DNA from 4 places in the Peribacillus sp. TH14 genome. Region 3 is predicted to be linked to each of the others. Evidence: riboswitches for the same ligand, from Rfam matches in the RefSeq annotation. Region 3 holds a riboswitch; each other region holds the start of a gene.
The links. Region 3 has a riboswitch for cyclic di-AMP ahead of JFU50_RS13930 (TrkH family potassium uptake protein). Riboswitches for the same ligand answer to the same signal wherever they lie in the genome.

Region 1 (8,341 bases), 1.4 Mb from region 3:
CAATAGAATGCTTTGCAAAAGTTAAAGATTGTAAAGAATAATTGCAAATACATTTTGCAATTTCCATTGCTTTTTCTAAAGATTCCCCCTTTGGCACAACATGATTAACAAGCCCTATTTGTTTTGCCTCTTCTGCATTCAGTGGCTCTCCAGTAAAGATCATTTCTTTTGCTTTGGCTTTACCTATCAGTCTAGGAAGTCTTTGAGTTCCCCCTGCCCCTGGAAACAAACCCAATTTAATTTCAGGAAGCCCAATCCTAATTTGTTCCTCTGCAATTCGAATATCACAACTTAAGGCAAGTTCACATCCTCCACCTAATGCTAATCCGTTGATTGCAGCAATAGTTGGTCGAGATAAACGTTCAATTTTATTAAGTGGTTCCTGAAGCCAAAGTGATTTCCCCTTTCCTTCTTCCACTCCTTTTCCAATCCATGCTGGAAATTCTTTAATATCCCCTCCAGCAACAAAAGCTCTTTCGCCTTCACCAGTAAGGATAATGACCTTAACGTTGTAATCGCTTTCAATTTCATCTACCACAAGATTCAATTGTTCTATAACATCTGCGCTTAATACATTAACAGGTGGATTATCAATAATAATCGTTGCAATATTACTCTGTTTTGACCATGAAACAACTTGATCCTTATTCTTCATCGGCTTTCCTCCTCAACCTAAAGTGTACTTGTGGGTTCCAGATGCTCTGGCATTGTTGAAAAACGTGCATCAGTGAGTAAACCCAGATATTTATGTTAGAATCCTTGATGGTTATGTGCATGTTTAAAACAAAGTGAAATAATGTATTCACAAAACCTTTTTATAGTACCTTTTTTAACCTTCGAGAAATTCCTTATTTATTCCATACCACTAAACTGTTTTCGAAGAATAAACTTTTGAACCTTACCGGATGGGGTACGTGGTATTTCATCAACAAATGTGACCTTTCTAGGTTTTTTGTAGCTAGCAAGATGTTCCTTACAGTAATTAACAACATCTTCCTCCGTAAGTTTGGCTCCTTCTTTTTTAACAATAACAGCACATACAGCCTCAATGTATTTCGGATCAGGAATACCAATTATAGAAACTTCCTTCACTTCATCATGGCGGTATAAGACATCTTCAATTTCCGCAGAGTAAATGTTTTCACCACCGCTCCGAATCATATCTTTTTTTCTGCCTGCAATTGATAGATACCCATCATGATCGAATTTTCCCATGTCTCCTGTTTTACACCACCCATTCACAAATGTTTCCATTGTGGCATCAGGTTTTCTCCAATAACCCTCAGAAACCGCTGGACTTTTAATAGCGATTTCACCAATTTCACCAACAGGCAAAGGCGTTCCATCCTCATCGATAATATTAATTTCTGTAAGTGGCATTGGCTTTCCAACGGTATGGCCTTTTGTAAAAGCATCCTGTGGTTCAAGCGAAGCCGCAATTGGTTGTCCTTCAGTTAACCCGTAAACTTGAACAACTCCAATTTGAGGAAACCTCTTTTTTAATTGTTCTAGTGCCCATGGCATTAGCGGGTCACCACCTGTATAAATAGTTTTTAAAGATTTTAGCTGATACTCTTCAATTTCAGGCAGATTTAGCATTTCATAAATCATAAAAGGGAATAAAAAAGAATCGGTCACATTTTCCTGTTCAATAACGGAAAGAATTCTTCCAATCTCGAATTCTTGGCTTTTTGTAATTATTACGCTTCCACCCATCATAAGAGTAGGAAGTGCGATATCTTCCATCGCTCCAACATGGTATAGTGGTCCTGTCGTCATGGCAACTTCTCGCCCTGTAAATTTCCATTTCAGCGCTTGTATCGTGGAAAACCAGAAAGTTGTATCATGAGTCCAAATTGCACCTTTAGGTCTTCCCGTTGTGCCTGATGTGTACATCAGCATGACCGGATCGTTTAATTTAATGTTATCGACTTTGACCTCATCTACCGAACCACTTTCTAAAACACTCCATGACTCAGACCAACCTGGGATTGAGCCATGTCTATGAGGTAGACAAAAATAACGCTCAACAGAAACATGATTACAAACTGATTCCAGATGATTGGCTAAGTTCGAATGGAAGCACAATATTCTTGTCTGTGAATCATTTAATGCATACTCAAGCTCAGCACTTGAAAGCCTAAAATTAAGTCGAACTGCAATTGCACCGATTTTCGCAATGGCAAAATATAGACTAAAATATTCGAGGCAGTTGTAAAGTAAAATACCGACACGATCCCCTTTTCGAACGCCAAATTCGTAAAGCTTGTTTGCATACGCATTTGATAAATGGTGGAGATCGATGTACGTCAATGACCTTCCTACTTCTTCTTTTATTGCTATTTTTCTAGGATTTATATTATTTAAATCATTTGCCATTTTTCTTGTGATAAAACCAACATCCAATGAAATTCCTCCTTTTCAAGGTAAGCAGATTCAAAATTCAATACTGTTCAAAATAATTCTCAATCTTTCTAAACAAGGCCCAATTTCTTTCCTCCTTTCTTCTAATTTTGGTTGCAAGATTCATTCCAAAACGGAAAAACCCTATACTGACTTACTTTTCTTATTTATCGAGGAATATCCAAATGTTTATTTTCCGATTTTTCAGAAAATAAATAAAAAAAATCAACTTAAGTTAGATCAGTTGATTTTTTATTCTTCAGTTTTCATAATTTATATAATAATTAATCTGTTCTATAGCCTTTTTTCTCCTTTAATGTGAACTATATCTACACTAATACGGAAATTATAATATAAATCCGGGATTTCGGAATGCATTCTGAAATCCCGGATTTATATTTATTGGTCAGAAATTTGATATTTTTTAATTTTATCGTAAAGGGTAGAATTTCCTATTCCAAGAGCTTCCGCAACCCGTTTTTTATCAAACTTAAACCTCCTTAACGCTCTTTCTATTGTCTTCTTTTCTGTTTCCTCTACACTATCCTTTAAACTTACTTCTTTCCTATTCACCTTATGACGTTTTAGATAATCAGGTAAAGCATCTTTTCCCATTACCTCGTCATTTGATAGGTGAACACCTGCATCAATCACATTCTCTAGTTCTCTGACATTCCCTGGCCAGTTATATTGCTCTATTAATGAAAGCACCTCAGGGTGTATAGAGGTTACTCGTTTTCCTATTCGGGCTGTGACTTTTTTTAAAAAATAATCTACAAGTAAAGAGATATCTTCGATTCTATCACTTAAAGGAGGAACAAATAATTGGACAGCATTAATTCTATAAAATAGGTCTTCACGAAATAGCTTTTCTTCAACCAATTTTTCTAAAGGGCGATTTGTTGCAGCAATCACTCGAACATTAAGTTTTTTTGGGTAAAGCGAACCTACAGGCTCAAATTCTTTCTCCTGAAGGACCCTTAATAACTTGACTTGCATTTGCTGAGGCATATCACCAATTTCGTCAAGGAAAACAGTTCCACCATCAGCAAATTGAAACTTTCCAATTTTACCTCCCTTTTTTGCCCCTGTAAAGGCACCATCTTCATACCCGAAAAGTTCAGATTCTAACAAGTGTTCCGGAATTGAACTACAATTTATTTTCACTAGTGGTTTGTCGCTTCTCCCACTTAACTGATGAATGCTATGTGCTATTATTTCCTTGCCTGTACCGCTTTCTCCTCTAATTAGTACAGAGATATCACCTCTAGCCACCCTTTTCACACGTTCTTTTAACTGTTGTATTTTTTGTGAATTGCCAATTAAATTGTGTAAGGAATACTTTACTCCATTTGTAACATCACTTTCATTTCTGTAAAAATTATGTTTTGTCAGTATCTCCTTAATGTGGCTATTCATTTTATTCCAGTCATCAAGATCACGAAACATTATTGTCCCAATCGCACCAATTATTTCCTCATTTTCGATGATAGGAATGCGATTAGCGATAACAAAATCACCACGAAGAAAATGTATATCAGCGATTTCCGATTTACCTATTTGCACTACTAGGTGTAGCCTTGTATTTTCAATTATATTCGTCACATGTTCACCAATCACTGAGTCGCGTTCAACATTTAAAAATTCACAATATTTATTGCTAATATATTGAATTTTCCCATTACTATCGACAATTACAATTCCATAATATGTACTTTCAAATACCATATCTAATAGTTTATTATTGGAGAATTGTCCAGTCTTCATCATAAGTCTCCTTTACCTAGAATCCTTTACCATATAATACCACGCATTATATTCAATACATATTTACGAAGTGAAAATGTTTCAAAAAAGACTGCGAAATAAAGTGTTCATTAAAAAGAAATCGATGGAGATATTTTATACCCTCACTAGCGTAATCAATCGGATTATAACGATCTGAGTATGCCATTTCCGAAAAATAAATAAGTATACTAAAAGACTTTAATCCTTCCAGTTTATATTTTAGGGAAGCCATACTCTAATATGTTTGTCAAATAGGTTTGGAAAATGAGATCACATACGTAAATAATCAAAAGACCTATTTAGTATTTGAAACAGAGTAATAAGCCAAAAAAAGGATAATGGTAAAAAACTATTCTTTTTTTCGTGGTTATCCTCTGCTTTCTCTCATAAATGAAAGTTTACGCTGCTGTCCCGATACTTGAATAGAAAAAAGCTCTGTAAAGGTTCCTCTTAACAGAGCTTACCGACATATTAAAGTATTTTTACCAAGTCTTTTCTAGCACTCAAGCAAATACTCTCACCTAGATAATCCATTTGCTCCTCATCAGATAGGTTAACAACAATCTCCTGAGAGCCTGATACACACTATACCACTCTTTTTGAACCAACAAAATGGACCTTTTTTAATTTAGCCTCAAACGTAATTCTATTAGGCTGAAAGCGACTTTGGGTAATGTTTAAGTGTCGAAGATGATACTCAGTCACTCCCTTGTTTTGAAAAAACTTTAGAGCATACTCATGTATATTCCTCCCTAAATCAGCTCGACGTTTTTCAGGAATTAGATAATAGATTTAGATAATAGATTTACATAACCAATCTCATTGCCTCTGACTGTCGTATTGTAAGCTTCAATTGACCAATTGGTATGCCATTTTCTACCACTATCACAAAATCATCGGGTATTTTCCAAGGAATAAACTTTAACACACTGTAAGTCTAAATTACACGATAGAAGAAAAAAATGAAAAAAGGGAACTGTTATGGCTGAAAATCAATCAAGTTTACCTTGAAAAATGTAGGAACTATCCGATATATAAAAATAATTAAGTGTTTATATTGAGAACAATAATGGTGGTGTGTGCTCAGTATGGAAATTATCGAAAAATATCGAAAAATGTCGAAAAAAGTCTTATATTCCCGAATTTTCTTTAAATAATTATTGTAAGCGCTTCATTTTAATGTTACATTATTGATTCATCCCTTAAAAATAAGGAAGAAAGGAAGTATTTTATAATCACTGAATAGAACTACATAGATTAAAAAAGGAGGATGAAATTGGTAAAAGAGGAAGCGTAAATGGGGATTTACACCACACACATATCTCAAAGATTACCAAACTTTATATCAAACTTGCGATTTTAAAAAGATTTTAAATGTCTCATGTATTAATATCATTTGAATCATCGTATTTTCAATGAGCCCACTCTAAAAAAGAGGATAAATTTTTATAATCGTAGAGAAAGATGGCGTGCCCCTAAATCCTATAATAAATATTTACAGATTAATATTTTTATTATAAGTTGGTTCTCTTAATCTTATTAATAGAACGGGGAAACCATTTTGCTGATATTTTCCGCTAGGGGTGAATTCAGAGATGATAGGGTATTTGTGTTTCCAATTCCTAACCCGACAGCTAACCTCGTCAGAGTCTAAAGGGAACATGTATGAATAGTCACGCCAATAGGAATCGACAAATGAAGTGTCTTTTCTTTCGGTATAAAGACAGAATTTTCAAAAAATAAAATTCACTTTCTTTCTATTTAATAACTTGTATCCCTTACGAGACAAAATGTTTTTACATCAAAGAACTTATGGAATGTGAGGAAAGTAAATGAAGAAAATTAAATTAAGTTTAGCTAGCCAAATATTCATTGGATTAATTCTAGGGATTATTGTTGGTGCCATTTTTTATGGTAATGAGACTGCCCAAGGCTATTTACAACCATTGGGAGATATGTTCTTACGCATGATTAAAATGATTGTTGTACCAATCATTGTTTCAAGTCTGATTGTTGCCGTTGCAGGGGTAGGCGATTTGAAATCAGTAGGTAAAATTGGTGCCAAATCACTTTTATACTTTGTGGTAGTAACGCAAATAGCAATTCTTGTTGGTCTGGTTTCCGCTAATTTACTTCAGCCGGGCGCTGGTATAAACATGAACCAGCTTGAACAAACAGATATATCCAGTTATGTAGATACAGCAGAAACTAAGCAGCATGAATCTTTTGTAGATACAATTGTTCACATCGTACCATCGAATCCGATTAAAGCGATGGTAGAAGGCGATATGCTAGCCATTATTTTCTTCTCTGTATTATTTGGCGTTAGTATTGCCGCAATTGGAGAAAAAGGTAAACCGGTATTTCGATTCTTCCAAGGTACGGCAGAAGGGATGTTCTACTTAACCAACTTGATTATGAAATTCGCTCCAGTCGGTGTATTTGCACTAATAGGGGTAACAATCTCTAAATTCGGTTTGGCGTCATTAATTCCTTTAGGTAAGTTAGCGCTTTCAGTATATGGAACAATGCTTTTCTTTGTACTTGTCGTTCTTGGAATTATTGCTAAAGTAGTAGGGTTTGGTATTTTTAAATTGATTAAGCTTCTAAAAGAAGAGTTAATTTTAGCATTTTCAACAGCTAGTTCGGAATCCGTCCTCCCAAAAATCATGGAAAAAATGGAGAAGGCCGGATGTCCAAAACATATTGCATCATTCGTAATTCCGACAGGCTACTCTTTCAACCTTGATGGTTCTACGTTATATCAAGCATTAGCAGCCATTTTCATTGCTCAAATGTATGGAATTGATTTGAGCATCATGCAGCAAATTACCTTAATGCTAGTGTTGATGATTACATCTAAAGGAATTGCAGGTGTACCAGGTGTCTCCTTCGTCGTCCTTTTGGCAACACTAGGCACCGTCGGTATTCCAATTGAAGGCTTAGCATTTATTGCTGGTATTGACCGTATTCTTGATATGGGTCGTACGGCAGTGAATGTTGTAGGTAATGCACTTGCAGCAATCGTTATTTCTAAATGGGAAGGTCAATTCCACCCTCCTGCCAATAATAAAAATCTAGAACAAGTATCTTAATATTAAAATCCAGAGTAGTGTGTCACTCTGGATTTTTTTGGTGTAGTTTTCTGTTTACCTTCACGTCAGATCATTCCTTCCTGCTTCCAAATTTAGTGACTTTCATTTTGTCTCAGTCAGAAGTCTTAAACATGAAAATGCCAGATTGCCAGATGTTCAATTACCATTTACTTTCTTTTAAGGCTTTACTTCCTTCGTTAATCTCGTATGAAAAAATTCAATAAAGGTATTATCGTAAAGGAAACCTTTTCTTTAAATGGATGAGATGAGAGTGATATTGTTTCTTCCTCACAGGACTAATACTTGCCTTGCTCATTAAGTATTAGGTGATTTTGTTTGTCTTGCATTTTAAACTTCATATCAGGGCTTCCTCCTTAAGGTTTTGAGTTAGAATGGTATCTACACTCATATCTTACTGAGGAGCTCTATTTTTTTCAAAATCAAAAAATAGCTATCTACAGGAATGCTAACCTGCCCCGATAGTTCCATAATAAAAAAGATTACCTTAGCCATTATTGAAGTAAAGTAACTGGTAGTTGAGTAAAAAAATAAGAGCTGTCGAAACAGCTCTTCGCATAAATCTTTCGCCTATGCTTACTTTTTCAAAACAGGAATCCATATTTCACTTCTAAATGTTGGTGAGGTTACATCTTTTTTTTCGTTCCAAAGGATTTCTGGACCTTCTATTTGTTCATAGTTAGAGGATTGAAACCATTCGGAATAAATACGTCCCCATACATTTTGCAGTGTTTCAGGAAAAGGTCCGACTGCTTCGAATACCGCCCATATATATGCATCAACTTCAAGCAGTGTTAAGTTATCTGGGCACTCCCTCGTTGAGGCTACGCCTATATAATGATCAAGCTCCCCTTTTTCCTCCAACCTGCCTTCGGAAAAGTTCGCAGATACACTAAGCAGTCCTAATGGGCTGACATTCGATAGTTTTTGTTGCAATTTGTAGCTGAAGTCGCTGGATCTTCACCCATTCGGCGTGTGCAAAATTCGTGCATCTCGCTCCAGGGGGCGGCAAAAAAAGACCCATTTTACCGGATCTG
Region 2 (8,341 bases), 1.1 Mb from region 3:
TGAATATACTACACCCGAACTTGATGCTCTCAAAGGAAATCTAGAAGCGGAAAAAACTGCCGCTGAGGGTGAAATGGTGGGGATTAATGATTACATTGATAAGTTGAAAGCTTATCAAGGAAGTTTGACAAGTAATTCTAATAAAGCAGTAATCGATAATTCGATAGAAAAGAGCTTAAATATTGATATAACAACTACCTCTTCAGACTTGATTGAAAGTAATATTGAGCAAGAAATGTACAAGCTGGAACTTGAAAAAAACCGCTTGGAAGAAAAGGTTGTTATGCTGGATGCTCAATTAAGTTCAATTGAGGAGCAAAAAGTCGCGGTTGAGACGGCGAGTGAGGCTGATGGTGTTGTAAAAAATATCAATAAAAACCTGAATAATCCCATTATATCCATTGTTTCAACAAATGTGGCAATTGAAGGGGATTTCTCTGAAGAGGAGATGAAAAAAGCTGAAGTGGGCATGACTATAAAGGCAAGTTCCCCTGATTTAAAAAAGGCGTTGAACGGAACAATAGGTCGTATACATTCTTATCCAGAAGAGGAGCCATCACTAAAAAAAGATAACAGATTTCCATTTCAGGCATTGATTGAGCCAGGAGATGAAGAAACTAAACCTTTGTTGGTAGGGTCAAAAGTCAATCTTACTGTAATAACCAATGAGAAAGCGGGTGTACCCTCTATCCCTGTAGAGGCAGTACATCATAAAAAACAGCCGCATGTCTACAAATTGACTAAAAAAGGCTATGTGGATAAACACTATATTACAAAAGGGCTTAAAGCAGAAGGAAAGCAAGAACTCATAAAGGGACCGGCGGTAGGTGATGTTATTCTAATAGAACCGAATAGGATTGTGAAAAATCATTCTTATTTTGTTACTCCAATTCAGTTTGAGAAGGTGAAATCTGCTAGTTATAAAAAATTCACCACTCGGGAAAAGGTGAGGTATATATTACTGGGTATGTTAGAAAAATAATCCATTTTTTCATTATTCGAGAGAGGGGATATATCAATCAGTTTTATTGTTATTTATATATCCATATAACAAAATTAAGCAAAATAGAGAATGTGTTATTATAGGTAAAATAGTCACTAATACAGAATATTCAGACATTTGCAAAGGTTTTTTCTTAAAGGGACAAGAAAAAATATTTACAGAATAACATTTTTAGTATAATATTTTATTATTAAGTATTCGCTTAATCTTATTACAAGAACGGGGGACCCATTTTTGCGGATTTTTTTCGCTAGGGGTGAATTCAGAAATGAAAGGGCTTTTGTGTTTCCAATTCCTAACCCGACAGCTAACCTCGTCAGCGTCTTTAAGGGAACATGTGTGAATATTCACGCCTATAGGAAATCGACACATGAAGTGTCTTTTTTTTCGGCGTAAAGATAGAGTTTTTCAATAAAAGAAAAATTACTTTCTTTCTATTAGTATCTTGTTTCCCTTACCGAGACAAAATGTTTTTGCTTTAAAGACTTTATGGAAGGTGAGGAAAGTAAATGAAGAAATTTAAATTAAGTTTAGCTAGCCAAATTTTTATTGGTTTAATTCTAGGGATTATTGTTGGTGCCATTTTTTATGGTAATGCGACAGCCCAAAACTTTTTACAACCATTCGGAGACATTTTCCTACGAATGATTAAAATGATTGTAGTACCAATCATTGTGTCAAGTCTTATCGTTGCAGTTGCGGGTGTAGGTGATTTAAAAGCAGTAGGTAAACTAGGAGCTAAATCACTTTCATACTTTGTGGTGGTAACAATGATAGCGATTGCTGTTGGTCTAGTTTCCGCGAATATTATCCAGCCTGGTGCTGGTGTAAATATGAACAATCTAGAACAAACTGATATTTCTACCTATGTTGATACAGCAGAAACTAAGCAGCATGAATCTTTTGTGGATACAATTGTTCACATTGTGCCATCCAATCCAATTAAAGCTATGGTAGAAGGCGATATGCTAGCAATCATTTTCTTCTCTGTTTTGTTTGGACTTAGTATTGCGGCTATCGGTGAAAAAGGTAAACCTGTATTCCGTTTCTTCCAAGGTGCAGCAGAAGGAATGTTCTACTTAACTAATATGGTCATGAAATTTGCTCCTATCGGGGTATTTGCACTAATCGGTGTGACCATCTCCAAGTTCGGTTTGGAATCTTTAATTCCATTAGGTAAGTTAGCGCTTTCTGTATACGGAACAATGATTTTCTTTGTAATTGTCGTTCTGGGTCTTATTGCAAAATTTGTAGGGTTCAATATCTTTACGTTGATTAAGCTTCTAAAAGAGGAATTAATTCTTGCGTTCTCGACAGCAAGTTCAGAGGCAGTTCTTCCGAGAATCATGGAAAAAATGGAGAAAGCGGGATGTCCGAAGCATATTGCTACGTTTGTTATTCCGACAGGATACTCTTTTAACCTTGATGGTTCTACATTATATCAAGCGTTAGCAGCTATCTTCATCGCTCAAATGTATGGGATTGATTTAAGCGCTTATGAACAAATTACACTAATGTTAGTGTTAATGATCACATCTAAGGGGATTGCAGGTGTACCTGGTGTATCTTTCGTAGTTCTTTTAGCGACATTAGGAACAGTTGGTATTCCAATTGAAGGTTTAGCATTTATTGCTGGTATTGACCGTATTCTTGATATGGGCCGTACAGTAGTAAACGTTATTGGTAATTCACTTGCAGCAATCGTTATCTCAAAATGGGAAGGTCAATTCAACCCTCCTGCCAATAATGAAAAACTAGAACAAGTTTCTTAATATAAAAAAACCAGAGTGATATGTCACTCTGGTCAGTTTGTAGACAAAAGGGGTTCGGAATGTTTTAATTCCGGACCCCTTTTGAAATTCCCTTTGAATTTTGCTCAAGAATAAGAGATTGGGCCTCTACGAGCCCACTTTATTAAGCCATTCTTGGACCTTGCCATGTCCAATTGGCTATCTTCTTTAAATTCATGGCAGCGAAAGTAAGCATCGCCTGCATCGACAATTTTTTAAGTCCCCTTAAAGTAGTCCAACGCATACCATGCTTTTCTTTTGCATCTGCGAATACACGCTCTATTGTTTCTTTACGTTTCGCATATATAGGTTTTACATCCTTGTGATGACGCAGATGATCTGCTTCTTCCATATAATTTTGCCAGATATGGCGTGTCACCACTTTTTGATTGTCTTTGCTTACTGTACACTGTGATAAAAATGAGCATGTCGCACAAGTGTGTTTGGGTGATTTGTACTCGCGATAGCCCTCTTTATTTGTTGTTGAGTACTTTAAAATCTCGCCCGATGGGCAGAGATAACAATCAAAATGTTCATCGTAAACATAGTCATGCTTGCGAAAGAACCCTTCTTTTGTTCGTGGACGTGTATAGGGTAAAGCTGGTGTGATTTCTTTCCCAAAAAGGTAGCTTGTAATGGCTGGTGTTTTGTAAGTCTGCATCTGCGGCAACAGCTTCAGGTTTTCCAACTTTCTCAATCACTTGTTCAACAAGAGGCTCTAAGATATGACTATCATGCGTATTTCCCGGTGTTACAATCGTCCCCAGCACAAAACCGTTGCGGTCCGCAGCCGCATGAAATGAATAGGCAAACTGTTTTGTTCGTTCATCTTTTACATAGTAGCCACTCTCAGGGTCAGTTGTACTTTCTTTAATTTCTTTGGTTTCTTCTTTATCAAATTTATCCGGTGGAAAAGGCTTCTTTCCATTGTTTTCACGATCTTGATTTATTTCTTCTTGAAGGCGTCCTTGATATGCTCGTGTTTCCTTACGAACGATTTTCTTTTCGAATTTTCGCTTATTCGCACTGGCTTTCACATGTGTTGAATCAACGAATACGTGCTCTGCACTTATTAACTTTCTTTCTGAAGCTGTCATTAAGATACGATAAAAAATCCGTTCAAACAGGTCTGTATCTTTAAAGCGACGCTCATAATTTTTCCCGAACGTTGAGAAGTGAGGTACTTTATCATGGAAACCGTAACCTAAAAACCAACGGTAAGCCATATTCGTTTCAACTTCTTCAATCGTTTTACGCATCGAACGAATACCGAAGGTATATTGAATGAATGTCAATTTAACTAAAATAACTGGATCAATACTTGGGCGCCCTATCTCTGAATACATATCTTTCACCAAGTCATAAATGAAAGTGAAGTCAATGGCCCCCTCAATTTTACGAACCAAATGGTTCGCTGGCACCAGTTGATCCAAAGTAATCATTTCAAGTTGATCTCGCTGAATAGAATTATGTTTCGAAAGCATCGTCATCACCTCAAGTTTTAATACTTCTATATTAAAACAAAAAGGACTGTAGGCAAAAGTGGTTATATCTAATTGTTAAAACAAAGTTGATTGGAACGGAAGGTGCGAGACTCCTGCGGGAAATGCGTGTCCAAGGGAGACCCCACAGGCGCAAAGGCGCCGAGGAGGCTCCCTGACCGCCCGCGGAAAGCGAGTGCCTGGAGTGGAAATCAACGTCGAATTTTTACAACCCCTCAAAAAAACTGTAGACAAACTCGATTTTCATCGAGTTTGTCTACAGTCTGACCAGAGTGATATGTCACTCTGGTTTTTTTTTGTGAATTTTGAAAAACTAATTCTTATTTTTGAACAATCCAGAAGCGGCAATCTGATGAGAAAGTGATGACATCATCGCTTTCATGGAATAATTCACTTCGGTAAAAACTTTCTAGGAAAGTAAAACCTGCTTCATTGAGACAGTCAAAGACCTCCCGCTGATTAGGTATATGAAGAAAGGTATCTTTTTGTAGGGTCTTTCCAGAAGTGAAAATATCACCAAACTCATATAGCCGGTCATCCTGTTTACCTTCACACCAAATCATTTCTTCCTGCTCCCAAAAATTCAGGTAATTTTCATTTTTGTCACGGTCATGGGTGGTAAAAATGAAAATTCCATCAGATACTAAAACACGGTTAATTTCTTTTAAAGCTAGAATGCGGTTTTTTCGTTGAGGGATTTGCATTAAACCATTAAAGGTGAAGATTGCTTTATCGAATGATGAGTTATTGAAAGGAAGGTCTGTGGCGTCGCCAAGGATAAAAGGTATATCTAGGTTTTCTTCGCGTGATATTTTCCGGGCTTCTTGTAGCATGGCAGGAGTTAAGTCGAACCCGGTTATTTTGTGGAAACCTTGTTTATATAAGGAAAAGGTGGTTCTTCCTGTACCACAACCGATATCAAGGATTTTGTCATCTTGGGAAAAATATTTCTCGAATGCATACTTTTCAGATTGCCACAGGCCTATCTTTTTCGTTGCATCGGCATAAAGGGGAGTGGCTTCATGAAAAGAATTAATGATAAAACCTTTTTCAATTTTATCCATCGTCATTCCTCCAAACCTTTATTTTTACTATAATATGGATATTTATTTTTGTCGAGCTTGGATCTATCTTATTTAAATTAATGGCTGAACTTTTTACATGGTAAGAAATAAAGGCATATATCTTTCACTATAATGTCATAAAATGCAGGTGTGGATTTACATTCTTAATTATATAACCTTCGTGAAATCCAAAAAGTTTGATAAAATAACACTAATGATTGAAAGGGTCGGAGGGGATAAGGTTATGAAAAATGAAAGTAATGATATTTTATATATGCATATGCAGGCTTCCGAACGGTTTGTCCTTTTTAACGGTCTTACTTTTCAAGAGTTTGCCTTCTCACTGCCATATACCTTGAATTCCATCTTATTATTGAAACATCAATTCGATGGTGGGGAATATAATTTGAATGTTCTGCTTGAAAGCGTATCATCTGAAGATATTTCTAAACTCCTTAAAGAGAATGTTCAAGGGTATGGGGATTTCTGTTGGATCGATTTTGAAGAGGCAGACGGATTAGATGAATTAGAGGGGAGGGAAATATCGGAACTTTTATATTTAGGGCATACGAAAAATCATTTGGAGCCTCCTTTTTTTCGTAAACTGAATAATCAGTTCGTGTATCTTGCTCAGGATGACGGCTGGTTTAATAAAATTTATTTTCGTTCTCTTTCGACATATTATAATATGTTAGGGAGTCTAATTCCATTGAAGCTGGAGCCATTAAAAGTGGAAAGAAATTGGTTGAGGATCAGAAAGAAAAAAGAATTAACGGCTATTCCTGTAGATATCATTACTGCCTTGGCCCCTATTCTGGCAGAGGGTCTCGTTTTTTCATTCAGGCATGTTAAGTACTCAAGGACTAAGATTGAGGTTCCGGCATGGGTTGTGGGGGATTATTTAAACATGGATGAGATGTATGACGACTTTTCTGATAGAAAAATAAAAGAACCGGATGTCTTTATCACCTTTCATCGAAAGGAAAAAGTATGGGAGAGTGTTATAAAAAGCAACTCATTCTCATAATACCTCGAAAGTTGCCTGGGGTTACATAGAAGGAATTTTTACCCTTGATATATATGAGGTTTTTAGGTGTAAAACTTACTATCCCATGCATAAAGTAATTAATGGTCTATTTTATCATTGGAAAACCACCAATGATAGAAGTTTCACTTTTCCACGCATCAACAGGCTGTAAAGGTAATAAAAAAGGAAAAAATTTGGGTCAACAGCCTGTAAATGCCCGATTGGTTCCGACGCACAAGATGTGCTAACACAGGAGTTGCCACAGGACGTGGCGAATTTAGCCTGTGATTATACTAAGGTAATCATTGGAAAACCACCAATGATAGAAGTTTCACTTTTCCCCGCATCAACAGGCTGTAAAGGTAATAAAAAAGGGGGAATTTCGGGTCAACAGCCTGTAAATGCCCGATTGGTTTAACTAACCATCATTGGAAAACCACCAACGATAGAAGTTTCACTTTATCCGTTTTAGTGTAAAATGATACAATGAACAAGGTTAATAGAATATTGGAGGGTAATAACTCATGAAAACTAAACTTGGTTTGCTTTATGGTGGGAAATCTGCGGAGCATGATGTTTCAATGCAGACGGCTTTAGCGGTCATTAAAGCTCTCGATTTAGCAAAGTTTGATATATATCCGATTTACATAACAAAAGATGGTTCTTGGATAAATGGACCGAAGTTAACAGGACCTGCTGAGAGTGTGGAGGCTCTAACTTTTACAACTGAAAGATCGATCTCTCCTCTTGCTCTACAAGCTCATTCAACGGATGAAAATAGTGGATCTACGGGATATGATGTCATTTTCCCACTACTTCACGGACCGAATGGGGAAGATGGAACCGTACAAGGGATGCTTGAGCTATTGAATCTTCCTTATGTAGGGAATGGAGTTCTAGCTTCATCTGCTGGAATGGATAAGGTAATCATGAAAAATATTTTTGCTCAGGCTGGTCTTCCGCAAGTGAAATACACTTGGTTTATCCGCTCTGAGTGGGAGAAAAATACTGAAAGCTCCATTAATAAGGTGGCAGAAGAGTTAGGGTACCCATGCTTCGTTAAACCGGCTAATTTAGGTTCAAGTGTCGGTATCAGCAAATGTAATGATGCAGACGAATTAGAAAAAGCAGTTGCAGAAGCATTTCAATTTGACCGGAAGATAATCATCGAAGAAGGAGTCATTGCTCGTGAAGTTGAGTTTGGTATTCTTGGTAATGATGACCCCTCTTGTTCAGTAGCAGGAGAAATTATTCCTAAGAAAGACTTTGCCTTCTATGATTATTCAGCAAAATATGTTGACGGTAATTCAGCGATGGTCATTCCAGCGGAGATAAAGGAAAGTGAATATGCAGCTTTATCTGAAATGGCTATAACGGCCTTCAAGTCATTAGACTGTTCTGGACTGGTTCGAGCTGATTTCTTTTTAACGAAAGAAGGAAAAATCTATATTAATGAAGTTAATACAATGCCAGGATTTACTCCATTCAGTATGTTCCCGTTATTGTGGAAGCACACAGGCATTGACTATCCAGCGTTAATTGAAACACTTGTGAAGCTTGCCTTGGAACGTCATGAAGAAAAACAGAAAATCAAATATACAGTTTAAACGTCAGAGAATTTATTAGTAATTATAATAATCCATCAAAGGTGATTTATGTAATGGATTCAATTCAGCAGGAGTCGGGGTATCATACCGGTTTCTGCTTAGTTTGTTTAATGGAAAAAGAGAGAGCGGTTAACGGTTCGATGAATGTAGGAGGAACGAAATGATAAAGAGAACGTTAAAACAAGTATATGAAATGGTAGGTGGATTGAATGATATTATTCCATTTCAGTCCAAAGGAATTCATGGAGTAACTATTGATTCAAGAACAGTTAAGGAAGGATGTTTGTTCATTCCGTTAAAGGGTGAGCAGGTTGATGGCCATCAATATGTCAAGCAGGCATTAGCGCA
Region 3 (8,341 bases):
CAAACTATCTAAAAAATGTATATTAAGTAAAAGTATTGTCGCCCTAGTGATTACCACATGTCTTAGAGAATAATCCAGGGCGAGGTTTCCCCCGCCCCGACTGGATCTGATTTCCAATTTCCTTACGACTCATTGTTCGCTAATGCATAATTTGCCAATGACACACTACCTTTAACTTCTTCTTTATTAGCAGAGTAATCGAAAATGCTTTTATCTTTGTAAATTCTTTCCCGTTAGTCACTAGTGGATAATGTTTCCCACGTTGCATATTTACATAAGCCAATGAATCTATAAATCCTTTTTATTACTTCTCTTCTTTAAAATTTGTAAATGGTTTGTGAGAATATACACTCCCATATGACATATACTCTAACTTCCTCATAATATCGAAAACTGATGAGGAAAAAGTTATGCCTTATATCTTATGGATCAAGGTAATCTTCCATGATTTTTTACTCATTTCCTTTAGATCCATTTTCGATATCACATTCTCTATTACATCCAAATCTTTTAAGCTTTTTTGAATATTTCCATCCCAATATTTAATATACACAAAAAAAACTCATTCAATATAAATGAGTTTGAAAATATAACGCAATATGGATGTTAAGCTTCAGATTGCCTGATTAACGCAGGAATTTAAATAGTTGAAATACTGCAAAAGGACATAATGAGTGAATTATTATTCAATATGCTTGACCCTCTACTATCTTTTAATGTTCAATTATTTGCATGATCCAGTTAATAAGGACCTATGGATTCAGATGAAATTACCTTTGAAAAAAAATTTATCAATGGATTCTTTTTCTTATCTGTTATCCTTAACTCATTCATTATTATTTGATCCTCATGATCGGCTATCCATTTCCTTAGTGCATCTTTATCCTGGCATTGAGTTAAATACGTCTGTCCACCTTTACCTGTAGCGTTAACAACATATCTATTAAACGTCTTCTCCATACTTGCCCGCCTTTTTTATATAATGTATTAAAATTTCAAAATACGAATTCAATAAACTTTGAGATTTTCTGTATCTAATTCCAAAAGGAAATACCATATATTTATTTATTAGAAACATAAAATTACTGGATGTTATTTTTCAAATTTATCGAACCTATCATAATGTCCCAACTAATTTTTGTCAATAAGTTTTTAATATGTAAAAAAAACGTAAATTTTCTGTTTTGTTCTAGCAAATTTTTTTTACAATTTAGGGGTTTACAACTAGTAAATGATGGGAGTAGAATACGTTTATCAATTTAATGCATTTCGGCCTAAACTCAAGTAAATTGATTACGGAGGAACCAATCATTTGGGGTTAATTCTGCCTTGCAGAAAGGATGAGATCAGCTCTTTCGCCATCCTACCCGTCAGCTAACTTCGTCGGCTAAAGCGAAGGAGGTCATAAGACCGCCTATTTCAGGGGCTTTTTTGTTTGCTTTTCTGTAACAAAATAGCAGCCAGATGTTATGTAGGTCTTTTTATTATGCTTTAAAAAAGGATTTCCAAAGAGAATTACCTAAGCTTGATTAAGGATAATGAATACCTTTTTTCACAAATAAAAGGGCTTGTGCAGAATGGGCGCATGTATAGCAAAAGGAACTTGGTCTATTGATTGTTTATCTAGATGGATGACGAATGGAATGCAGTACGAGCGAAATACTAACCCTATCACTGGATAATGGTTGGTTATCTGTGGATATATTACGTTTGTTAGTAGGTTGCTAATTCATTAACAGGGTAAGGATGATCAATTTGATAAAAGCAAAAGATTTGTTAGATCCGCCAAAAATTCTTGTACTTGGCTTTGCCTTCCTGATACTTGTTGGAGCCTATTTATTAACCCTGCCGATTTCCACTGAAAATGGGAATGGTCTTTCTTTTCTAAATGCTTTATTTACCTCAACCTCTGCTACATGTGTAACAGGGCTTGTCGTAGTAGATACGGGAACCACTTTTACAACATTTGGAGAGTTGGTCATTTTATCACTCATTCAAATAGGCGGCTTGGGGTTTATGTCATTTGCGACGCTTTTCTTTTTCTTATTAGGCAAAAGAATTTCTTTAAAAGGCCGGTTAGTCTTGCAGGAGTCTTTAAATAATTTATCTATGGCAGGTGTAGTTAAGTTAGTAAAAAGGATTTTAATTTACACTGCCATTATTGAAATTTCAGGTGCCGTTATACTATCGATTCGCTTTTCTTTTGACATGCCAATAGGCAGAGCAATCTATTACGGCCTTTTTCATTCGATTTCCAATTTCAATAATGCGGGCTTTGACTTAATGGGAGGGTTTAGGAGCTTGACTACTTATGCATCAGATCCTTTCGTAACCCTTACAGTCGCTTCCCTGATCACATTAGGCGGTATAGGATTTATCGTGATGAATGAAATTTACGAATACCGTGATACCCATCGTTTGTCTGTACATACGAAGGTTGTACTGATGGCTAGCTTAATCCTTACAATTGGAGGGGCCATTTTAATCTTTATATTTGAATTTGGAAATGCCAAAACATTGCAGCCTTTATCTTTCATGGGGAAAACGTTGGCTTCTTTGTTTCAATCCGTTACTCCGAGGACAGCAGGTTCTAATACATTGAATATCCCTGATTTAACACAACCCACATTGCTGTTGATCATTTTCTTGATGTTTGTTGGGGCTTCACCGGGATCGACTGGCGGTGGGATTAAAACCACCACATTAGCGACGCTGATTGGAACGGTTTGGTCACAGATTAAAGGAAAAGAAGATGTGGTATTGTTTCGGCACCGTATTGTGAATGAAACGATATTTAAAGCATTATCCGTTACCTCCATCGGGATATTTATCGTTTCAACCATCACCATTCTGCTGACTATTACAGAAACCGGAAGTGATTTCTTGACGGTTTTATTTGAAGCCACTTCAGCATTTGCTACCGTGGGTCTCTCAATGGGATTAACCCCTGAATTATCCCCCATTGGTCGGATGCTCATTATTTTCACAATGTTTGCGGGCCGGGTTGGACCTTTGACTTTTGCTTTTGCTATCGCAATGAGACGTAAACCAGATCCATTCCGCCGTCCAAAAGGCAAAATCATGATTGGTTAATCATTAATGAGGGAGTGTTAAAGATGGGAAAACGACAATATGCCGTTATCGGTTTAGGAAGATTCGGAACGAGTGTAGCTCATAGATTATATACAGCCGGACAAGAAGTCTTGGGTATTGATGTAAGCGAGGAAAGAGTCGAGAATGCAGAATTAAGTGTAACTCATGCAGTTATGGCTGATACTACCGAAGAAGAGGCACTAAAATCCATTGGAATCCGTAATTTTGATTGTGTCATCGTAGCCATCGGAAATGATATGCAGTCAAGCATTTTAACTACATTGCTTTTAAAGGAACTAGGAGTGAAAAAGGTAATAGCAAAAGCTCTAAATAAACATCACGGTCAAGTGCTCGCTAAAGTTGGTGCTGACTGGGTTATCTACCCTGAAAGAGATATGGGTGAACGGGTCGCTAATCAACTCCTATCACCCAACATGCTGAACTATATAGAACTCTCAAAAGAATACAATATCGAGGAAATCATTATACCCATAAGCATGACAGGAAAAAGTCTCAGAGAGCTTGATTTACGTGCGAAATATAATATTAGTGTTATTGCCATCGTGAGTAATGGAGAAATTATCATAGCTCCATCACCTGATCAGAATATCCTTGAAAAAGATATGCTTTTAGTGGTTGGTAATAAAGAAGACCTAGCCGTGTTTGCAAATATTGAATAACCTAGGTCCCTAACCAAGGAGCAGGCTACCCTTTCATTGGTTCCGGCTTTCGCTGTACGAGATGACCTAAAAAAGATTGGGCTTATCCGCCAATTAAGAATGCCTCATCGTATGAATCTGTGTCATAAATATCAATCCCTATAAAATCTAAACAGTCAGCATCCGAAAAGTGAAACACTATTTTCGCAGTATCTGGATGAGTAACTGATTGTTTTACTGATTTATCATGCAATCTGAAAGAGTAAAAAATCTCATTATCAGCAGTAGTTGCCTTTTTGAATATATGTACTGTATCAACAAGATGTTTAATTTTTATCGCAGTAGCTCCCGCTAATTCAATTCCGATGATCGGAACGTCGTTACAAAAATCTAACATTATATCATTATTTTGTGGGAGCTCATCCGTATATGAAATTTTGTATTTATATGGTTCAGCCAAGTAAATATAGCCCATTTCTGCTTCATTATCATATGTTACTTGTTTATCCAATGGTCCACCGTCCTCAATCTATTTTTCTCTTCTACTTGAAAACCAAATCTCTTTAATACTTCCTTACCATTTAAGTAAGAATTCCCCCAGTTAAACCATTTTTAGCTTTATGGCCTTGTGTCCCAGCCCGTAGATAGTTTATTCATTTGTATTAATCGCTTGGGCCAAAGTGGATTTTATCGTTACTTTATCAAAAGGCAGTTGAAGTTGCACAGCAGTAATAGCTATGTCTGGACGAAGTCCCGAAAGAGTTGTATCAACCCCAATTAGATGTAAGGATTCAATCAATTTTGACAGTTGTTGAGCAGATACACTGTCGATTGCATGAACACCTGATAAGTCTATAAAAAGCCTAGTAACATTTTTTTCTGCACATATTTGTAACGTGTTTTCAAGCAAGAACATCCCTCTCATTGTGTCAATATCGCCAATAAGGGGAAGTAACGCGGTGTTATCGTTTAGTGATATGACAGGAGAGCCTAATTCATTAATCGTATCCTGTTGAGCTTTCATTATTTCATTAGAATATCTATTATTAGCTTCAGTAAACCTCTCTAGAACTTCACTGAACACTTTGATAACAATTCGATACCATGAATTTATTTCCTTTTGCGAGTATTGACCTTCATTTAATGATACAAATTGCTCAATAAAATCTAGATATTGCTCCTGCGTTCGAAAAAATTCTCTTAATATAAAATAGATGGGTGTTTCTAAATGCTGCCCATCCTGTGCGATTTCTTCAATCCACTCATCAAAATGCCTAAAGAATTCTGATTCCTCTTCTATAAACACCTGAAAAAAATGTAAGTGAAAATCGTTATTTTGTAGCTTTAGTTTTTTAATTACTTCGGGATTAGCTGAGCTATAAACGCCTATCACATCATTTTTATTTAAGGTTTCGTACCATTCCTCTGTCAATTGTGCTGCTTTGTCTAATAGAAATGAATGTAATTTTTGGTTTCTATGCATAAATTTCTCCACCTATTTAATTTTTTATAAAAATAGCAGTCTAGTACTCGCTTCTATTTACCTCGTATACTTCAATAGAGGTAGGTCCTCACTATATTCCCAACAATATCCACAACCTCATTGTTATTATAGTTTAACATTTATGTTTTTTACCGACAATTTTTTCGCAATCCAATATATTCAAGGTATCTTAAGGAACCTCTATCAAAATTGAATTTTTCACAAAGAAAAAAGGATCTACACTCAGATCCTTAAAGTTCAATTTACTATTTTCATCATAAAGTTCATCCACACTATCTACAAAATCTCATCAGAGATCTTCATTATTATCTGAATGCCATCGCCCTATAGTTCACAAAAATTACTTTTTCCTAAATAAAGCAGTCCATAAACCAGAGACCCCAAAGACTTCATTAGACCGCTTAAATTCCTTCATTTTACGTATTTCTATCTCTTCAAAATCCTTAAAAATCGTTCTTAGTTTTTCCTCAGTAAAACCTAACCCGCCTCTAAGACTTCCTAATCTATATACTTCCCAATCTGAAATATCTGCACCACCTAATATTCCTCCTTGAACAAAACAAGTAATCGCATAGAAACCCTTAGGCTTTAACGCCTTTTTCACCATTTCTATATAATTCATTCTTCTATGTGGAGCAATATGATGAAAGCAACCTGAATCATAGACGGTGTCATATTTTCCTTCTTCAATATCTAAGTCAAAAATGTTTTTTTGAATAAAATTTATGTTCACTTTCTTTTCTGTTGCCCACTCTTTTCCCCATTCAAGAGCTTCTTTTGAAACGTCAACAGCATCAACTGAGCAGCCCTTTTGAGCAAAATAAATGGCATTCCTTCCAGGACCACATCCAAGTTCAAGAACCTCCCCTGAACCAAGTAACTCTCTGTCAAAATAATTAACTAAATTCTCGTCTGGTAGGTTTTCAAAAAAGGGAATCTCCTTTTCACGATCTTCATAAAAATCATTCCAGAATTTAGTTGGTTCACGCAATAACGAGTCCAGCATTTCTAATAAATCTTCATAGTTATAAATCGTTTCAGACAAAATATCCCCTCTTTCCAATTAAATCCTTCCAACTAATTGTACTGAATTTCAAAAAAATTATTCACCTGAAGTTCTTGCTTCATAAAGACCCTTAATCATTGTTTCCTACTCCTTAGAAAGGCACGTCATCTTCATTTGCAAATTATTATCTTTCTATACATTCCATTCATCATAATCGATTGATCTTCTACGATTTTTAGATTTTTATCATGTCTATGATACAAGTCTTCAAACCGCAAGCCAATATCTGTACCTAAAACCCTAATAAAAGGTCTAAGAAGCTTCTTTGGTAAAGATAGCTGTTTATTTTTAGAGATAAACTTATCGAATATAATTATTTTCCCATCTTGTTTTAAAACCCTAATCATTTCTTGAAAACATTTATTTGCATCAGGCACTACTGAAAGGACCAAACTTCCAACTATATAATCAAACGATTCATTGTTGAATTCCATATTTTGTGCATCCATCTCTAAAAATGTGATAGAGGTATTTCTATATCTCTCCATTGCTTTTTTAAGCATATCCTTTGAAAGGTCTATTGCTGTTATCTCTAAGTCAAAGTGCTTGATTAACTCTATGTCAGCACCCGTTCCTACGCCCACAAACAGAACTTTGTCTCTGCTATTAAACGATATCTCATCAAATACTCTTCTTCTGGCATTAAAAAAAAGATTTGAATTGAAAACTTTGTCATAAATTGGAGACCAAATCTTATATATCACTTTATTCCAAGAATTATTCAACATTCACCACTCCCAGATATCTCTTAACACTACTTCTACAAATCATAATAAATTCCTTCCAAGTATGATTGCATAAAGGACAATTAAGAAAAAAGGCCACACCTAAAGAGTAATATTACCTTGACTGTCATAGTAATATGTTATAAGTTATACCAAAGGAGGTGAGGATTTGGTTCAACGAAAACTATCCTCTGACCTACTACGCGGACATGTTGATACGATGATTTTAAAACTCCTGCAAAGTGGCGATAAATATGGTTATGAAATTAGTAAATTGATATATGTGAGTTCAAATGAGCAGTACGAAATAAAGGAAGCAACAATGTATTCCAGCTTAAAACGTCTTGAAAAAGACGAATGCATCATCTCCTATTGGGGAGATGCTACACAAGGCGGCAGAAGAAAATATTATAAAATCACCGCAATCGGAGAAGACACATATACGCAAAACAAAAATAACTGGGAGCAGGCCAAGCAAATACTTGAACGCCTCTTGTAGAAAGGAAGATAAAATGTGATTGAAAAACTAAATGCACATGTTCACAGCATTTTTGCTCCGTATCAAAATGCCAAAACAGCAAAGGAACTGGAAGAAGAACTGCTGCAAAACTTAATAGAGAAATATAATGACTATAAACAAAAAGGTTCTAGTGAGCAGGAGGCTTATAGATTAACGGTGGATTCAATTGGAGAAGTGTCAGAGCTCCTAGAAGCATTTAATCTCCAATACAGTGAGCTTGAGCAGGCGATAAACATGGACTATTCCAGGCAACGCTTATTGGATTCCGACTTCCGCTCGGTTTCGGTGCATGATGGAAAATTTAATTCCTGCGATTTAACCCGTTCTGATTTCAGCCATTCTGACCTGACGAACAGCACATTTAAAAGCAGTAACTTAAATAATTGTATCTTTGAAAACGTCAATTTAACGAGTACCCTATTTAAAAGTTCAAACTTAAAGGGAGTCATTTTTAAAAATAGTAGCTATAATAAAACCCACTTTAAAGGCTGTAATTTAGCTGGTCTTATCTTTGATGGGGAAACATTTAACCAAACCATTTTTGAGGGCTCAACATTGAAGAAAGCATCATTTCGCGACGCAACACTCAAGAATGTTCAATTTCGAACGTCTGATTTAAAGAAAATCGACTTTGAGGGTGCGTCAATGGATAAACTTACTTACAACTTTTTAATTGGAGCTAAGGTTAATCTTAGCAACGTAACAATACTTTAAAGGAGGGATTTTTATGAGTTTACCAATCGCCATTGTAGTATCTACCTCAATCATATGTGT
Region 4 (8,341 bases), 1.9 Mb from region 3:
AAAAGAACTGTGAGGCTATTCTATTCACTCTCACATAACGTGGAGAAAGAAAGTGGATGTAGGTAATCGGTGTCCTGCACCTGTTCACTATCCTGTAGAAATTCTAAATAACCGGCAAATACCTGTGAAGCCATCCCTAGATAGTGCATTTCAGTGTGGATGGTACCCATCTTGTGTGAATGAAGCATATACATTTTCATCCCTCCTTTTGTAATTCAGATGTCCACCAAAATAGGTCCGGCTCTTAAAAACGAAAGTTTTGTTCATGTAATCCATTTTATATTCATTTAAATTTCAGAAGCTCCAGGGTGGAACCCTTCTTCATTTCTTTCTTCTACTATCATGCGCAATCCACGCTTTGGTCTGAGTGTAAGTGTTGTAATTGGTTTTACTTCATGATGGTCCGGTGCTAGCCTAATTCTATATCGTTGAGCAATACACGCTAGGACAAGCACAGCTTCCATCAATGAAAAATAATTACCAATACAAACTCTTGGTCCCCCGCTAAACGGAAAGTAAGCATACGTAGGTAAAGTTTTCAAATAGTTGTTTTCAAATCTCTCAGGAATAAAAGAATCTGGATTATCAAAATACTCCGGCTTGTGCTGCACCACATATGGACTTAGCAAAAACATATCGCCTTTTTTAAAATGATACCCCCCTATTTTCACATTCTCCTCCACTTCCCGTGAAATGATATAGACTGGCGGGTATATGCGAAGTGATTCCCTGATAATATTTTGTGTGTATGTTAATTTCATGAAATCGTCAGGCGTAGGAGTACGGTTGCCTATTACTCTATCTATTTCATTGAAAAGTTTAGTTTCCACTTCTGGATTCTGTGAAAGAAAGTATATGGCCCAGGAAAGCGTATTTGCCGTCGTTTCGTGACCGGCAATGAAGATGGTCATTAGTTCATCGCGTACTTGCTGGTTTGACATACCTAAGCCGTCCTCATCATCTCGAGCCTCCATTAAAATTCCAAGCATATCTTCATGTCTTTCTGCATCTTCCCTACGTTTTTCGATAATGCTATAAATCACTTTATCAAGTCTTTGTATCGCATTTTTATATTCACGGTTGCTTTTAGTTGGAACCCATAAGGGTAATTGAAGAAGTGTTCTCATCCTTTTGACGGAAATTTTCAAGGCTGCTTCCATCGGTTCTCCGACCACATCATACCCATCTTTGAAATCCATGCTGAACATGGTCCTGCTTATTATCCCAAGGGCGATATTCATCATATCTTTCGTAATAATCCGTTCTTTCTCATTTTCCCAAGTTGAAATATAGTCCATTGTTATATCAATCATATCCTGGGCATAATTGCTAATATGGGACTTTTTGAAAGAGGGTTGAATAAGCCTTCTCTGGCGCATGTGAACGTCTTTTTCGCTAGTAAGAAGTCCATCACCAACGAGTGGTTTTATAGCATTGCTGTCCTTTGATTTGACGAAGGATTTTTGTTTCGTTACAAGTATCTGCTTTATTAAATCCGGATTTGAAATGAGGTAAACATTTTGGAAAGGTCCAAAACGAAATTTTGCAACGTCTCCATATTCTTTTGATAAACGGGTAAGAAAGCCAAGTACATCTTTTTGAAACTCCTTTGTATGGCCAGAAATTAGTTTTCCATTTGGGACCATTGGAGTATCATATAAAACTTCATCAGTTTCACTCAATGTTCTTTCTCTCCTTTCGGTAATAATAATTTCTTGTAATCATTCTATGAGAATAAGCTATATTGGTTTGGACAAGTTGTTAAAAGAAAGAGCACATAATTTTTAATTAGTTAATCATAATGAATATACGAGTCCTAAAGGGTGAGGGGAGATTACTAGATTTCCATTCGTACTCAACTAAAAATAAAGTTTTCTCTATAAGTTGAGTATAGAAAAATTACAAATCGTGAGAGCGTATTTTGAGCTGATAAGAAACCACAAAGAGGAGAGAAGTACAAATGGTAGTTCCTAATTTACTGGTAATAAACAGGTGAGGAATTAAAGGTGTCTAGTGTGAAAAAACTCTGGGTGAGAGGAATCCAGAGTTTTTTTTTGGGATATTCAGAAAGAAATTTCCTTTTGTTAATAAATAAGAGATGTATTCAGCTTCGTTCTTCCCTATCTCTATTTTGGTGCGGATCATTTTTTTCCATTGTAGGACCACCATATTGTTCGTTAATTTCTTTAACCACTTGATCTAAAAATTCATCAGATATTATTGGGTTATCATTTTTTTTTGGCATGTAATTCTCTTCTATCCTTTCTTGGTACCATGCGTCTTAATCACTAATGAAGTATTCGTTAACAACATAACCTCTCTAAGAAAAAATTATTCTTTTTGTTTGCAAATTTTTCATTTACTTTTCCGAATCACGGGAGTATGATATCAACAGTTTCATATTTCTAAATCGCTGAAACCTTATGGTACGGGGGAACCGTTATTAGGATTGTTTTACAATCCAAGGGGTGAATCCTTTCTAGGTAGGGCTACTCAAAGGTCCGAATCCGACAGCTAACCTCGTAAGCGTTATATGAGAAGGAAGGTGGAGCTTGTGAGACAAAAAAATGATGTCTGCAGGTCTATTTAACTATGACTTGTGGGCATTTTTCTATTTTATTCTTGTTTTTTTCGTAAAGTTTTTTTCATATAACTGGGCAAAATAAACTTAATTTGAAAAATGGCGGTGATTTCTAGTGTTATCTTCTATAAAGAGGTTCTTAATAGGCCGGCCTCTAAAATCTACTGCATTAGGTGACCAAAAGCTTAACAAAACAAAAGCTTTGGCCATATTATCTTCTGATGCTTTGTCTTCCGTTGCATATGGCCCGGAACAAATTTTAATTGTTTTAATTACAGTGGGTGCCGCAGCATTTTGGTATTCCATTCCTATCGCCATTGGTGTATTGATTCTGTTAATGGCTTTAATCTTGTCCTATAGACAAATTATCTTTGCTTATCCTCATGGCGGGGGAGCATACGTGGTTTCAAAAAACAATTTGGGTGTAAATCCTGGGCTGATAGCTGGAGGATCTTTGTTAGTCGACTATATCCTAACTGTGGCTGTAAGTGTTTCTGCGGGTACAGATGCCATCACATCTGCTTTTCCCAGCCTACATTCATATAATGTCGTTATTGCTATAATTTTTGTAATTCTTCTTACCATCCTTAACCTAAGAGGGGTAACAGAGTCGGCTTCCGTATTAGCCTATCCAGTGTATCTTTTCGTTTTAGCGTTATTCATTCTGATTGGTGTAGGTGTATACAAAATTTTGACTGGTGAAGTTTCCCCTGACTTACATGCATCAATCGGAACACCAGTAGCAGGGATCAGTTTATTTATACTTCTAAGAGCTTTTGCATCAGGTAGCTCTGCATTAACAGGAGTTGAAGCGATTTCCAATGCGATTCCAAACTTTAAAAATCCAGCGCCTAATAATGCTGCAAAAACATTAATAGCAATGGGTTCCTTACTTGCTGTGTTATTTACGGGTATTGTATTCTTAGCCTATTATTTAAGCATTGTTCCTAGCGCAGAGGTAACTGTTGTTTCACAAATTGCTGAAGAGATATTTGGACGCAACTTTATGTATTTCTTTATCCAAGGAACGACAGCATTAATATTAATTCTTGCTGCCAACACTGGCTATTCTGCTTTCCCTTTGCTTGCGGTAAATCTTGCAAAGGATAAATTCATACCAAGGGCGTTTACAATTAGAGGAGACCGATTAGGATATTCCAATGGAATTATCATACTAGGACTTGCATCAATCATCTTAATAATCGCATTTGGAGGACATACAGAAAATCTTATTCCACTTTATGCGGTAGGGGTATTTATTCCATTTACGTTGTCTCAGTCCGGGATGATTGTTAAATGGATTCGCGAAAAGCCAAAAGGATGGATGATGAAATTAACCATTAATTCAATTGGTGCCATTATTAGCTTTATCGTCACGATGATATTCTTTTTAACCAAATTTACTCAGGTTTGGCCTGTTTTGATTTTTTTACCTATCATCATTGTTATTTTTCATCGAATTAGAAAGCATTATGAAGCAGTTGGTGACCAACTTAGGATTACAACTTGTGAGCCTATATTACCAATAGAAGGGAATATTATTATTGTACCTGTGGCTGGTATAACGCATGTGGTTGAGAACTCCTTAAATTATGCTAAATCTCTTTCAGCACATCAGGTTATTGCCGTTTATGTTGCTTTTGAAAGAGAAGATGAAAAAAAATTCGAAGAAAAATGGAAGAAGTGGCAACCAGATGTTAGACTCGTCACACTGAACTCTTATTACAGAAGTATCATTCAGCCATTAACTAAATTTGTAGATACAGTTGAACATAAAGCGAGGGAATCTAACTATAAGGTTACTGTAATCATTCCACAATTTATTCCGAAGAAAGGCTGGCACAATATTCTTCATAACCAATCTAGTTTACTGATCCGTGCCTACTTACTTTATAGAAGAAATGTAGTTATTACGACAGTACCTTATCATTTGAAGAAATAAAAATATATAACAAGTGATTTCACAGACAGCCTTACTTTGCTGTATTCTCTACCGAAAGAGCAAACCTTAACAGGGTTTGTCTACAGTTTTTTTGAGGGGTTGTAAAAATTCGAACGTTGATTGGAACGTAGGGCACTAAGCTTTCCGCGGGCGGTCAGGGAGCCTCCTCGGCGCCTTTGCGCCTGTGGGGTCTCCCTTGGACACGCTTTTCCCGCAGGAGTCTTGCACCTTCCGCTCCAATGAACTTTGTTTTAACAATTAGAAATAAACACTTTTGCCTACAGTCAGTCTTAGAGCAAACCTTAACTGGGTTTGCTCTTTCTTCAATTTACGCTCTATATTGAGAAAAGAGGGTTACCGCTGGCAATCCTTTTTATGTTGGACAATATTTCTGAAGCTGAATTTGTCTATCCTTTTGAATTTATCATTATCATTCATTAGATTAATTGGTTATTAGATGATCAAAATCTAAGAAGTTTTCATTGATAAAATTACCATGGCTCAATTTCCTTAATGAGAACATATTAAAAAAAGACAAAATAAAATTTCCTGATTTAATGTTTTGAACATACATATGTGGGGGTTGAAGATGGATATATTATTAGCTCTCTTACCGGCACTATTCTGGGGAAGTATCGTTTTATTTAATGTGAAACTTGGTGGTGGTCCCTATAGTCAAACGCTCGGTACAACGATTGGGGCTTTGATTTTTTCTATTGGGGTTTATTTTTTCGCGGATATCAAGTTGTCACCTCTAGTTTTTGGTGTGGGGTTTGTTTCAGGACTTTTTTGGGCTGTTGGACAAGCTAATCAGCTCAAAAGCATTGATTTAATGGGTGTTTCTAAAACAATGCCGATTTCAACGGGATTACAGCTGATTTCTACTACTTTATTTGGAGTCATAGTTTTTCACGAATGGTCTACACTAAAAGCAGTTATTTTAGGCGTACTGGCTTTAGTATTTATTATCATTGGAATCGTGTTGACCTCACTGGAAGATAAAGAATCAAAAGAGAGTAAATCGGGAAACTTGAAAAAGGGAATCGTTATTCTACTCATCTCAACATTTGGTTATTTAGTTTATGTGGTTGTTGCACGTCTCTTTGATGTTAATGGCTGGTCAGCATTGTTTCCTCAAGCAATCGGGATGGTGGTAGGTGGCTTATTATTAACGTTTAAACATAAGCCGTTTAATAAGTATGCAATTCGCAATATCATTCCTGGATTAATATGGGCAGCAGGAAACATGTTTTTATTTATATCACAGCCTCGTGTGGGAGTCGCTACGAGTTTTTCCCTATCTCAAATGGGCATAGTCATCTCAACTCTCGGCGGGATCATCATTTTACGTGAGAAGAAAACAAAGCGCCAATTAATTGGAATCGTTATTGGAATTATCTTGATTATTATAGCTGGGGTTATGCTCGGCCTCGCAAAAAGCTAATTGGAGGATGATAGAATGTATACAGATTTAGAAGGCAAGGTCGTTGTGATAACTGGTTCATCTACTGGTTTAGGAAAAGCAATGGCAATTCGCTTTGCTCAGGAAAAGGCAAAGGTCGTGGTTAATTACCGTACTAAATTAGAGGAAGCAGATAGTGTGTTAGAAGAAATCAAAAAAACAGATGGGGAGGCTATTGCAGTAAAAGGTGATGTCACCGTTGAAGAAGATGTAATTAATCTTGTGCAATCAGCCATAAAGGAATTTGGAAAACTAGACATTTTCATTAATAATGCAGGAATAGAAAATCCAGTACCTTCTCATGAGATGCCCTTAAGCGACTGGAACCGGGTAATTGATACCAATTTAACCGGTAATTTTTTAGGTTGCCGTGAAGCCATCAAGTATTTTGTAGAAAACAACATTAAAGGAAATGTGATAAACATGTCCAGTGTACATGAGAAAATTCCTTGGCCTTTATTTGTTCACTACGCGGCAAGCAAGGGTGGTGTGAAGTTGCTTACGGAAACTTTGGCGTTAGAATATGCGCCAAAAGGTATTCGTGTAAATAGCATTGGTCCTGGTGCAATAGCCACACCAATAAATGCCGACAAGCTTGAAGATCCTGAAAAGAAAAAGGATCTTGAAAGTATGATTCCGATGGGGTACATTGGAAAGCCTGAAGAAATCGCTGCGGTTGCCGTATGGCTGGCATCTTCAGAGTCTAGTTATGTTACGGGCATCACCCTATTTGCTGATGGAGGCATGACGAAATACCCTTCATTTCAAGCGGGAAGAGGATGAAGGCATCTCTTGAACAAACTCATCTTAATATTAATGGTTGAAAATTTACTTCTGGTATAATAGGCGAGCCCTTTTCTATACATAATAAGGGCTTTTCTCAACATAGTTCTTATGAAATAAAACTGAAAGAGCGGCCTTTTACCGGGTTGGCTCGTTCTTCAATCTTTTTAAGACTTTTTAAAAAGGGAAGATGCAAGTTCAGCTAAAAAAGAGTGAATCTGTCTCACAACTTATACTAGGCGTAGGTAGCTTAATGAATAGGTTTGATGCACAAAAAATCCCAGTAGGATCATTCCTACTGGGATTTTTACTAAATTAACGATTATGATGATTAAACCAGGTAATGAAGTTATCAACGACCGTATCTAAAAACTGAACAGTCGGTTCATGAGTAAGAGTACCTTCTTTATCGATTTTTTCATGAACTGCTCCAACATAAACTTCATTTCCAGGAAGCAAAGGAGAGGAGATACCTAGAGCAAATAGAATTTCACGCAAATGTAATTGGGCTTTAACCGTTCCTAAATGTCCCATGGACGCACCCATGATCCATGATGGTTTACCAATCATGACTTTATCTACACGTGATAACCAATCGATAACATTGCCTAATACGCCTGGAATCGTTCCATTGTATTCAGGCGTTACCCACAAGACTGCATCTGCATTGGCCACTTTGCTTTTAAATTCTTTTACCACTACAGGAGGGTCGTTTTCGATATCTTGGTCATAAAAAGGCAAATCCCGAACGTTTAAGATTTCAAGTTCAAACCGTTCTTGATATTGAGTTTGAATAAATTTAGCAAGCTTTAGGTTATAAGATTCTTTACGAATACTCCCTACAATTGCAACAACTTTCATCTTCATTACCTCCGAGTATTTATTTGTATTTTCCATTCGTGTTAATTTGTTCCACTTTGATATTATAATTGTTATTTTATTGAAAGGGAAAAAGGATGCTTATGAAAACTCAAATACTTGTACTACTTCGGAGTATTGTGATCACTTTAAATCAGTGTTGCATTCTTTGCTATTAGCGATATAGTAGCAGTATCTTCTTTTACCTTTGCTTCCTTTTGCCTTACGAGAGGAATTATCTTCTCCCCGAAGACTTGTAAATCTTCTTCGTAGTGCAGGAATCCTGTTAGGATGATATCCACTCCGATTTTTTTCAATTTAATGATGCGGTCCGCAACTTGCTCGGCAGACCCAATTAACCCGGTTTTAAATCCGTCGTTGTATTGAACGAGATCCTCGAATGTTGAGTTTTGCCACATTCCTTCACCTTGTGAAGAAGCTTGACCTGCAAATTTCACTTGGCTTTTAAATCCTTCGACAGCCTTTTGATCTGCATGTAAAACAATATCTGTTAAAACTTGTTTTGCTTTTTCTTCTGTATCACGGACAATCACAAAACCATTGACACCAATCTGAATTTCTCTTCCATTCGAGCGAGCCAGTGATCGTACATGGTCTATTTGTTCTTTTAATTTCTCTAGTGTGTTTCCGTTTATAAAATAAACATCAGACACTCGTCCTGCCATTTCTCTTGCGGCAATAGAGTTGCCACCTT

Region 1: linked by a shared signal. The riboswitch ahead of JFU50_RS20870 (cation:dicarboxylate symporter family transporter) and the one ahead of JFU50_RS13930 (TrkH family potassium uptake protein) in region 3 are both predicted to bind cyclic di-AMP.
Region 2: linked by a shared signal. The riboswitch ahead of JFU50_RS08535 (cation:dicarboxylate symporter family transporter) and the one ahead of JFU50_RS13930 (TrkH family potassium uptake protein) in region 3 are both predicted to bind cyclic di-AMP.
Region 4: linked by a shared signal. The riboswitch ahead of JFU50_RS04925 (APC family permease) and the one ahead of JFU50_RS13930 (TrkH family potassium uptake protein) in region 3 are both predicted to bind cyclic di-AMP.

What each region holds. Positions count from the first base shown of each region.
Region 1 covers NZ_JAEKEK010000001.1:4,271,109-4,279,449, reverse strand. The annotation lists gene JFU50_RS20885 (enoyl-CoA hydratase/isomerase family protein) at 1-655, opposite strand, end outside; gene JFU50_RS20880 (acyl-CoA synthetase) at 853-2,406, opposite strand; gene JFU50_RS20875 (sigma-54 interaction domain-containing protein) at 2,803-4,170, opposite strand; cyclic di-AMP (ydaO/yuaA leader) riboswitch at 5,709-5,856, shown strand; gene JFU50_RS20870 (cation:dicarboxylate symporter family transporter) at 6,024-7,286, shown strand; partial or broken gene JFU50_RS20865 (GyrI-like domain-containing protein) at 7,881-8,234, opposite strand; gene JFU50_RS20860 (histidinol phosphate phosphatase domain-containing protein) at 8,330-8,341, opposite strand, start outside.
Region 2 covers NZ_JAEKEK010000001.1:1,756,673-1,765,013, reverse strand. The annotation lists gene JFU50_RS08540 (efflux RND transporter periplasmic adaptor subunit) at 1-982, shown strand, start outside; cyclic di-AMP (ydaO/yuaA leader) riboswitch at 1,193-1,340, shown strand; gene JFU50_RS08535 (cation:dicarboxylate symporter family transporter) at 1,513-2,775, shown strand; partial or broken gene JFU50_RS08530 (IS1182 family transposase) at 2,918-4,277, opposite strand; gene JFU50_RS08525 (class I SAM-dependent methyltransferase) at 4,616-5,359, opposite strand; gene JFU50_RS08520 (hypothetical protein) at 5,604-6,386, shown strand; gene JFU50_RS08515 (D-alanine--D-alanine ligase) at 6,911-7,993, shown strand; gene JFU50_RS08510 (UDP-N-acetylmuramoyl-tripeptide--D-alanyl-D-alanine ligase) at 8,154-8,341, shown strand, end outside.
Region 3 covers NZ_JAEKEK010000001.1:2,851,035-2,859,375, reverse strand. The annotation lists gene JFU50_RS13935 (hypothetical protein) at 742-960, opposite strand; cyclic di-AMP (ydaO/yuaA leader) riboswitch at 1,262-1,404, shown strand; gene JFU50_RS13930 (TrkH family potassium uptake protein) at 1,747-3,093, shown strand; gene JFU50_RS13925 (potassium channel family protein) at 3,117-3,773, shown strand; gene JFU50_RS13920 (DUF2283 domain-containing protein) at 3,856-4,263, opposite strand; gene JFU50_RS13915 (STAS domain-containing protein) at 4,402-5,235, opposite strand; gene JFU50_RS13910 (class I SAM-dependent methyltransferase) at 5,597-6,301, opposite strand; gene JFU50_RS13905 (class I SAM-dependent methyltransferase) at 6,433-7,047, opposite strand; gene JFU50_RS13900 (PadR family transcriptional regulator) at 7,217-7,546, shown strand; gene JFU50_RS13895 (pentapeptide repeat-containing protein) at 7,562-8,281, shown strand.
Region 4 covers NZ_JAEKEK010000001.1:976,424-984,764, reverse strand. The annotation lists gene JFU50_RS04940 (hypothetical protein) at 21-194, opposite strand; gene JFU50_RS04935 (cytochrome P450) at 288-1,682, opposite strand; gene JFU50_RS04930 (hypothetical protein) at 2,105-2,245, opposite strand; cyclic di-AMP (ydaO/yuaA leader) riboswitch at 2,402-2,545, shown strand; gene JFU50_RS04925 (APC family permease) at 2,697-4,523, shown strand; gene JFU50_RS04920 (RhaT/GlcU family sugar-proton symporter) at 5,113-5,967, shown strand; gene JFU50_RS04915 (SDR family oxidoreductase) at 5,983-6,768, shown strand; gene JFU50_RS04910 (NADPH-dependent FMN reductase) at 7,084-7,629, opposite strand; gene sfnG (dimethylsulfone monooxygenase SfnG) at 7,776-8,341, opposite strand, start outside.